Linked DNA regions of Chlorobaculum parvum NCIB 8327. The protein of the gene in region 2 interacts with the protein of the main gene of each other region in a pairwise test. Links are inferred from orthologs where the notes say so. Each region holds a gene or a part of one and is shown on either strand. Other genes may lie near its edges.

What was found.
Region 1: the proteins of mreB (region 2) and ftsA interact in binary tests that used the Escherichia coli proteins (3 or more experiments, as listed by UniProt). The link is inferred for Chlorobaculum parvum NCIB 8327 from one-to-one orthologs.
Region 3: the proteins of mreB (region 2) and ftsZ interact in binary tests that used the Escherichia coli proteins (3 or more experiments, as listed by UniProt). The link is inferred for Chlorobaculum parvum NCIB 8327 from one-to-one orthologs.

The regions. Positions count from the first base shown.
Region 1 is NC_011027.1:2,260,648-2,263,485, forward strand. It holds ftsA (cell division protein FtsA), read right to left. Parts: upstream 2,164-2,838; coding sequence 838-2,163; downstream 1-837. Other genes in the region: ftsZ (cell division protein FtsZ), read right to left, coding at 1-786; CPAR_RS10450 (cell division protein FtsQ/DivIB), read right to left, coding at 2,360-2,838. UniProt on the Escherichia coli protein: Essential cell division protein that assists in the assembly of the Z ring. May serve as the principal membrane anchor for the Z ring.
Region 2 is NC_011027.1:1,575,484-1,578,887, reverse strand. Bases 321-3,188 are described here. They hold mreB (rod shape-determining protein), read right to left. Parts: upstream 2,335-3,188; coding sequence 1,306-2,334; downstream 321-1,305. Other genes in these bases: hisD (histidinol dehydrogenase), read left to right, coding at 2,715-3,188; bshA (N-acetyl-alpha-D-glucosaminyl L-malate synthase BshA), read left to right, coding at 321-1,312. Also shown: more of bshA, read left to right, coding at 158-320; more of hisD, read left to right, coding at 3,189-3,404. UniProt on the Escherichia coli protein: Forms membrane-associated dynamic filaments that are essential for cell shape determination. Acts by regulating cell wall synthesis and cell elongation, and thus cell shape.
Region 3 is NC_011027.1:2,259,288-2,262,229, forward strand. It holds ftsZ (cell division protein FtsZ), read right to left. Parts: upstream 2,147-2,942; coding sequence 854-2,146; downstream 1-853. Other genes in the region: CPAR_RS10430 (acetyl-CoA hydrolase/transferase family protein), read right to left, coding at 1-671; ftsA (cell division protein FtsA), read right to left, coding at 2,198-2,942. UniProt on the Escherichia coli protein: Essential cell division protein that forms a contractile ring structure (Z ring) at the future cell division site. The regulation of the ring assembly controls the timing and the location of cell division.

The sequences.
Region 1 (2,838 bases), 680 kb from region 2 along the record:
GCGCATCGCGACCCCCTCCATCAGCGGGCTGGTGACGGCATCCGATGCAGCCTTCAGGGCGCGACGCTCTCCGGCAGCAGCTGCCGAGCCCATGACCGCATCTCCCGCGCTCTGCATGATGCTGCGGACATCGGCAAAATCAACATTGACGTGTCCGTGGTGGGTGATGATATCGGCAATGCCCTTGACCGCACGGAACAGCACGTCGTTGGCCATGTTGTAGGCCTCGGTAGCGCTGACCCCTTCATCGGCGATGCTCAGGATTTTCTCGTTTTCGACGATGATGAGCGTATCGATATACTTGCGCAGCTCGGTGATTCCCCCATCAGCGATGCGTGCCTTGATCTGCCCCTCGAAGCTGAACGGGCGGGTAACCACACCGATGGTGAGAATGCCCATGTTGCGGGCGATAGAGGCCACGATCGGGGCCGCGCCGGTGCCGGTGCCCTTGCCCATGCCCGCGGCGATAAAGACCAGATCCGCGCCGCGAAGTTGGGTCGCGATCAGTTCACGGTCGTCCTCGGCAGCCAGCCGACCTTTACCCGGGTCGGCTCCTGCGCCGAGCCCGTTGGTTGCCTTCTTGCCTATCTGCACCCGTACCGGGGCTTTCGAGTTCAGAAGCGCCTGCCGGTCGGTATTGAAGACAACGAATTCGGTGCCGCTGATCTTCCTGTCAATCATGTTGTTGACCGCGTTGCCGCCGCAACCGCCGACACCGACAATCTTGATGTTGACTCCGCTGCCCTGATCGGCGTCGAACAGGCCCGGATCGAGTTCAAATGCCATACTATTCTATCCCTTGTTTATCCTGCCACTGCAGGATGCATTCTATGCTGACTATAACTGATCCCAGAACTTCTTGAGCCGATCGACAAACTTGTTGCCCGCAGGTTGTTGCGACTCCTGAGAAGGGTCGGCCCCTGCGGCCGCCGAATCTGACTGCGGTAAATCGCAAGCTGCCGCTTGCTGACCGGCAGACGAAGGCTCGGCCATACCGTGCTCCTGATACAGACTGTTTTCGAGCGAATGAGCCACCAGCCCCATGACGGTTGCATACATCGGATTGTTGACCGCATCCTTGATGCCGCCAGACACCCCTTCGGGATAGCCGGTACGCACATCGAGGCCAAGAATATCCCTGGCCAGCTCCACGGTGCCCGGCAAAAGCGAGCCCCCGCCGGTGATGATCGCTCCCGCGTTCAGATACTCGTAGTAGCCCGAGCGCTTGATGATGTCGCGCACAAGCTCGAAAATCTCCATCATGCGCGCTTCGATAATGACCGTGAGCGAACTTTTCGGCAAGGATTTGCGTGGCCGTCCCTCGATGCCATCGATCGTAATTTCCTCATCCTCTTCGAGCAGCTTCGTCCAGGCGCAGCCGTAGCGGATCTTGACATCTTCGGCCACGTCGTTGAGCGCCTTGACGCCGAAGGCCACATCGTGCGTCACGTCGTTGGCGGCCACCTTGATCACCTCGGAGTAGCGGATCGCGCCGTCGATGTAGATGGCAACCTCGGTCGTGCCACCGCCGATGTCGATCACCACCGTACCGCTCCGCTTCTCACTCTCCTTCATCACGGCCAGCCCTGAAGCGACCGGCTCGAAGGTCATGGCATTGACTTCGAGGCCCGCCTTCTCGATACACTGCTTGATGTTGCGGATCTTGGTGCGAAGCCCGACAACGATATAGGCGCTGCCGCGCATGATCATACCGGCCATGCCGATCGGATCGAGCACCCCCTCCTGGTCATCGACGATGAACTCCTGCGGAATAACGTGGATGATTTCGTGGTCGATGTCGAGATAGCGGATGTTGGTCTTGGCCTTTTCGAGGAAGCGCCGCACATCGGACTCGTTGACGATGCCCGACTGGTTGACGCTGACTTCGGAGTTACTGTAGATGCAGTGGACATGCGCGCCGGAAATACCGACATTCACGCCTTTGATTTTGATTGAGGACTCGCGCTCGGCATCGGCTACCGCCTTGCTGATGGCATCGACGGTTTTGTTGATGTTAACGACTGTGGCCCGCTGCAACCCCTCGGAGTTGGCGCGCCCCTTGCCGAGAACGTTGAGCTTGCCGAGATCATCCTTTTCCGCGACAACGACGCAAACCTTGGTAGTACCTATATCGAGACCGATTACAATATTGCTCTTGAGCATGAGGCGTTCTATGTTCAATGTTGGGCATCGCTATTGCTTTGTTCCAAAACACGATAACCGCGTTAGTCAGGACAAGTCGGGTACGCTCAGGGCTCTTCGTGCCATCCACCTTGGGCTCAGGCTTCTCACGAAAATGAAGAGAGAATCCCTGAAGTTCATCGGTATGTCGAGCGCCTTCCGATAATGCGGGCGGGGTCTATGGCGCTGCAGGCTCTGCCTCAGACTCCGGTTCGCTGGCGAACACCCTGTCCCGGAAACGAAGATCGACCGACTCGTAACAATCTATACCTTTTTTGGCTACAACCTGTTGCCAGAATATCTCGAATTTTTTCAATTTTTCCTTGAAATTCCCCGCATTGCCGACAACAAACCGAATGGGAGAACCAGCTACGGAAAACCAGGTACGGTTGTCTGGCGCGAGATGAATTTCCGAAAGCAGCAGGCCCGCATGAGGTGCTGCAGCAAACGCATCAATCAAGACGAACAGCAGTTGGCGATCACCCTCATTCAGGCGATTCACACCTCTGCCGGGGGCTGAGCCAAGACGCCCGGCACCCGACACCTTCACCAGACGGTGAAAGCGGCTCGAAACCCCTTCATCGGGAAGCACGAACCCTTCAGTATCGATAACGCGGTAATGCTCACCCTCGACAAGCAGTGCTGCCGGTCGGCGCT
Region 2 (3,404 bases):
GTTTTCTGAAAGAGCTGGATTTTTCACTCTGCTTTGCTTCGTTTCGAATGACAATAAATGTAAAATCACTTATCGTCCTTGTATATCACCTCTTCAACTCTCCTCCGATTTTCGTACTTTCGAGCATAGATCATTGTAGTAATTCGATTTACCAATTATGAAAATCGGGATTTCCTGTCATCATACCTACGGCGGTAGCGGGGCAGTGGCGACCGAGTTGGGGAAGGCGCTGGCCACGAAAGGCCACACGGTGCACTTTTTCAGCCAGGCAGCCCCGTTCAGGCTCGGGCTCTATTCCAAGAACATCTTCTGCCACGAGGTGGAGGCGATGCACTATCCGCTGTTCGAGAGTCCGTTCTACTCGCTGGCGCTGGCCTCCAAAATCGCTGAGGTCGCGTACTACGAAGAGCTGGATGTGGTGCACGCCCATTACGCGATTCCCCATGCCATCAGCGCCGTGCTGGCTCGCCAGATGCTGGAAGAGCGATGCCCGGAGTCGCAGTGCTTCCGGATTGCCACCACGCTGCACGGCACGGACATTACCATCGTCGGTGCCGACAAGAGCATGAAAGATGCGGTGCGGTTGGCGATCAACAAGTCGGACGGCATCAGCGCCGTGTCTGGCTATCTGCGCGACGAGACCATCAAGATGTTCGACCCGCGCAAGCCTATCGAGGTGATTCACAACTTTGTCGATACGGCGCTGTTCAAGCGTCTCGATGATAATCGCCCGAAGCAGATGCTCGGCCTGGACGGCGGCAAGGTGGTGATTCACATCTCGAATTTCCGTCCGGTCAAGCGCATCATGGATGTGCTGGCGGTGTTCGAGCGCATTCAGCGTGACGTTGAGGCAACGCTGCTGCTGGTGGGCGACGGGCCGGATCGCAGCGAGGCGGAGACCTGGGTGCGGCGCAACGGGCTTGGCAGCAAGGTGCGGTTCCTCGGCAAGCTCGACGACATCGTGCCGCTGCTCTCCATTGCCGACCTGATGCTGATGCCGAGCAACGTCGAGTCGTTCGGACTTGCGGCGCTCGAAGCGATGGCATGCGGGGTGCCGGTGGTGGTGACCGATGCGGGCGGATTCCCGGAATTCGTGCGGCAGGGGATTGACGGCTATCTGCACGACCACGGCGACATCGAAGGCATGAGCCGCAGCGCGATTTCAATTCTCAAAGACGATGCCGTCTGGCAGCGCTTTTCGGACGCGGCCGTAAACCAGGCAGGGCGGTTCGAGACCGCCCTGAAGGTTCAAGAGTACGAAGCGTTTTATCGCAGGCTGATTGACGAAGCCCGCGAGCGCAAAGCTCAGTAACGCTTGGTCGAGAGCAGCACCGAGCGGTAGTTCTCCAGATCTTCGAGCACTGCGCCGGTGCCGCGCGCCACGGCGGTCAGCGGGTCTTCGCTGATGTGCACCATCAGCTTGGTCTCCTCGTTGATCTTCTTGTCCAGCCCTTTGATCAACGCGCCGCCACCCGCAAGGAACAAACCGCGGTCGAGGATGTCCGCCGAAAGCTCCGGCTTGGTGACCTCAAGGCTCTTCTTGACCGAGGTGATGATTTGGCTGATCGGAGTCGCGATCGCTTCGCGGATGGTTGCGGAGTTGATTTCGCGTTCCTCCGGCAGGGCGGTCACCAGGTTGCGGCCACGCACCATCATGGTCAGCTCCTTGTCGAGCTTGTACGCCGATGCGATCCTGATTTTCACCTCTTCAGCCGTGCGTTCGCCGATGGCCAGGTTGTAGGCCTTGCGGAAGTGGCGGATGATGGCGTTGGTGATGTCCGTGCCTGCCACGCGCAGCGATTCGCCCGAAGCGATGCCGCCGAGCGAGATCACCGCGATTTCAGTCGTCCCGCCACCAATGTCCACGATCATGTTGCCCATCGGCTCCTTGACGTCGATGCCGATGCCGATTGCGGCGGCCATCGGTTCGGCCACCAGATAGACCTCCTTGGCGCCGACGTGCTCTGCCGAGTCGCGCACGGCCCGTTTTTCCACCTCGGTGATGCCGGACGGAATGCCGATCACCATGCGGCGGATGCCGAGCGAGAACTGCTTTTTGGTCTTGTTGATGAGGCCGCGAATCAGCTCTTCGGTTGCCTCGTAGTCGGCGATGACGCCGTTGGCCAGCGGCTTGATGGTGACGATGCCGGGGTGCGTTTTTTCGTGCATCAGCAAGGCGTCGTGGCCGATGGCGACGACTTTGCCGGTATTGCGGTCGCGGGCGACGATGGACGGCTCGTTGAGCACGACGCCCTTGTTGCGGATGAAAATGAGAGTGTTGGCTGTTCCGAGATCGATGGCGATGTCTCTGAACAGGTTACCGAAAAAGCTCATGATGAGTAAAGATCTTGGTATGGTGCATAGAGGCTTGAAAAGAGCTTTTTTCTGAGCACGTTGAAAAAATTGCTGTGCGACCCGATTGCAGCGTTGCTCCGACAGCGGTCGGAATGGCGCCCCACATCAAGGTACGTTTTCGCGGTACTCTTCAGGCTGGATTCCAAGGGTTTCAAATGAATTCTAAAAGTACTTAAAGGAACCTTTTTTTCAAATGAAATCATTGGTCGTGCGAGCCTCTTTTTGATGCGCTCTTCAAGCCCTCCGCTGCCGGGGTCGTCGTGTTCGGCTGTTTCGTTTCAAGCGGGTATTGATTACATTACAGGCCAAAGAATAACGCTCCTCAAGCGGGGCTATCACAAAAAATCATCGAATCAGCCGTGCTAACGATCTATACTTTTCCTCAGGACGAAGCCGCCCTCAAAGAACAACTCAACCGGACGGTATCGTTTGATCCCGAAGCGCAGAAGACGGTCGATGAGATTCTGCATCGGGTCAGAACCGAGGGCGACAAAGCTATCCTCGACTACACCGAGCGCTTTCAGGGGGTTCGGCTCGAAAGCATGATGGTGCCGCAGGAGGAGATCGATGCTGCCTACGCGGAGTCAGATCCGGAGTTCATCTCGATCCTCGAAGAGGCGTATGCCAATATCACGGCGTTTCATCGTAACGAGGCGGAGAAAAGTTTTTTCTACGAGCAGAAGGGGGGAGTGATTCTCGGCCAGCGCGTGACGCCGATGGAGAAAGCGCTGCTCTACGTACCGGGCGGCAAGGCGGCCTACCCGTCGTCGGTGCTGATGAACGCCGCGCCCGCGCAGGTGGCTGGCGTCGATGAAATCTACATGACCACGCCTTGTGATGCCGAGGGCAAGGTCAACCCGCACATTCTCGCCGCAGCGAAGGTCGCGGGCATCACGAGCGTTTACCGCCTTGGCGGGGCGCAGGCCGTGGCGGCGTTCGCCTACGGCACGGCGTCGATTCCGAAGGTGGACATCGTCACCGGCCCCGGCAACAAATATGTCGCGCTGGCCAAGAAGCAGGTGTTCGGCCACGTCTCCATCGACAGCATC
Region 3 (2,942 bases), 680 kb from region 2 along the record:
TGGTTCGTCAGCGCGGCAAGCGTCGCGTCGGGAATCGCGCCGATGCCCATCTGCAGAGTCGCACCGTCCTCGACAATCGAGGCGATGTGCTGGCCGATCTGGCGCTCGACGTCGGTCAGTTCGTGCGGAGGAATCTCCGGCAGCGGATCCTCAACCTCGACCAGCGCGTGAATCTTGCTGACGTGCAGCAGCCCTTCGCCGTGCGTGCGCGGCATGTGGGGGTTGATCTGCGCAATGACGTGTTTAGCGGTGTGCACGGCGGCCCTGGCCGCATCGACTGACACACCGAGCGAGCAGTAACCGTGCCGATCGGGCGGGGAGACGTGCACCAGCGCCACATCGAGCGGCATGACGTTGTCGTAGAACAGCGCAGGCACGTCGCTCAGGAAAATCGGAATCGCGTCGGCATAGCCACACTGCACGGAAGAACGAACGTTCCGGCCAACGAAAAAGGCGTTGAGCCTGAAGCTTTGCTGGTACTCGGGCCTGACGTAGGCCGCGTCGCCCTCGGTGTGCAGACTGACGATCTCGACGTCACGCAACTCATCGGCCCGGCCAACCATCGCGGCGACCAGTCGCTGCGGCGTTGCGGCCGCGGTATGAATGAACACTCGGTCGCCCGATTTGATCGCCATGACGGCCTCTTCGGCAGATATTGTCCGGTAGGACATAAACGCACTCTCCTTGTTGAACTGGTTGCGGGCATTCCGCTCCTCGGCCAGCCTGACGCGGCTACGAAAAGGCGGATGCCCCGGAAATGTTTTAATGAACGCCTTGCTTCTGAAACGAATGAGAAAACAATGGTTTCAGGGTAGGGCCGGGAAAAGCGGCCTCGCCCTTTTCCCGGTATGCCTTACGGCAGGGGAGAGTTGTTTTTCCGGCGCAGATAGGCCGGGGTATCGGTCGAACCTTTCTCAATCTGTTCGTTATCGCCGCTTTCGGGCGTAAACGGCGCCTTGCTTTCCGAAGATTCCCCGGTACGGCCGATGTCGAAAGGCTCCGTAATGGAGAGGTTTCTGCGGATATAGGCCGGAATTTTGCGATCTTCAACCGCCTGTTCGGGCATCCCGACGGCGGCCGGATGGGTCGGGCGGCCAAACCCCTGCGCCGACGGCGGCTTGGGCACCGAAGCCTCCTTTCGGCCAGGCGCCGATGGCTGCTGCTCATGTGACGGCTCCACTCTTTTGAAACCGGTGACGATCACCGTCACGCGAATCTCACCGCTAACCTGCGGTTCGTCGACGTAGCCGTTGATGATTTTTGCCTCGCTACCGACCTGCTCCTCGATGTAGTTCATGGCCTCGGCAATGTCGCGCATGGTCACGTCGCCGGTGATGTTCACCAGCACCCCCTTGGCGCCGCGCATCGCGACCCCCTCCATCAGCGGGCTGGTGACGGCATCCGATGCAGCCTTCAGGGCGCGACGCTCTCCGGCAGCAGCTGCCGAGCCCATGACCGCATCTCCCGCGCTCTGCATGATGCTGCGGACATCGGCAAAATCAACATTGACGTGTCCGTGGTGGGTGATGATATCGGCAATGCCCTTGACCGCACGGAACAGCACGTCGTTGGCCATGTTGTAGGCCTCGGTAGCGCTGACCCCTTCATCGGCGATGCTCAGGATTTTCTCGTTTTCGACGATGATGAGCGTATCGATATACTTGCGCAGCTCGGTGATTCCCCCATCAGCGATGCGTGCCTTGATCTGCCCCTCGAAGCTGAACGGGCGGGTAACCACACCGATGGTGAGAATGCCCATGTTGCGGGCGATAGAGGCCACGATCGGGGCCGCGCCGGTGCCGGTGCCCTTGCCCATGCCCGCGGCGATAAAGACCAGATCCGCGCCGCGAAGTTGGGTCGCGATCAGTTCACGGTCGTCCTCGGCAGCCAGCCGACCTTTACCCGGGTCGGCTCCTGCGCCGAGCCCGTTGGTTGCCTTCTTGCCTATCTGCACCCGTACCGGGGCTTTCGAGTTCAGAAGCGCCTGCCGGTCGGTATTGAAGACAACGAATTCGGTGCCGCTGATCTTCCTGTCAATCATGTTGTTGACCGCGTTGCCGCCGCAACCGCCGACACCGACAATCTTGATGTTGACTCCGCTGCCCTGATCGGCGTCGAACAGGCCCGGATCGAGTTCAAATGCCATACTATTCTATCCCTTGTTTATCCTGCCACTGCAGGATGCATTCTATGCTGACTATAACTGATCCCAGAACTTCTTGAGCCGATCGACAAACTTGTTGCCCGCAGGTTGTTGCGACTCCTGAGAAGGGTCGGCCCCTGCGGCCGCCGAATCTGACTGCGGTAAATCGCAAGCTGCCGCTTGCTGACCGGCAGACGAAGGCTCGGCCATACCGTGCTCCTGATACAGACTGTTTTCGAGCGAATGAGCCACCAGCCCCATGACGGTTGCATACATCGGATTGTTGACCGCATCCTTGATGCCGCCAGACACCCCTTCGGGATAGCCGGTACGCACATCGAGGCCAAGAATATCCCTGGCCAGCTCCACGGTGCCCGGCAAAAGCGAGCCCCCGCCGGTGATGATCGCTCCCGCGTTCAGATACTCGTAGTAGCCCGAGCGCTTGATGATGTCGCGCACAAGCTCGAAAATCTCCATCATGCGCGCTTCGATAATGACCGTGAGCGAACTTTTCGGCAAGGATTTGCGTGGCCGTCCCTCGATGCCATCGATCGTAATTTCCTCATCCTCTTCGAGCAGCTTCGTCCAGGCGCAGCCGTAGCGGATCTTGACATCTTCGGCCACGTCGTTGAGCGCCTTGACGCCGAAGGCCACATCGTGCGTCACGTCGTTGGCGGCCACCTTGATCACCTCGGAGTAGCGGATCGCGCCGTCGATGTAGATGGCAACCTCGGTCGTGCCACCGCCGATGTCGATCACCACCGTACCGCTCCGCTTCTCACTCTCCTTCATCACGGCC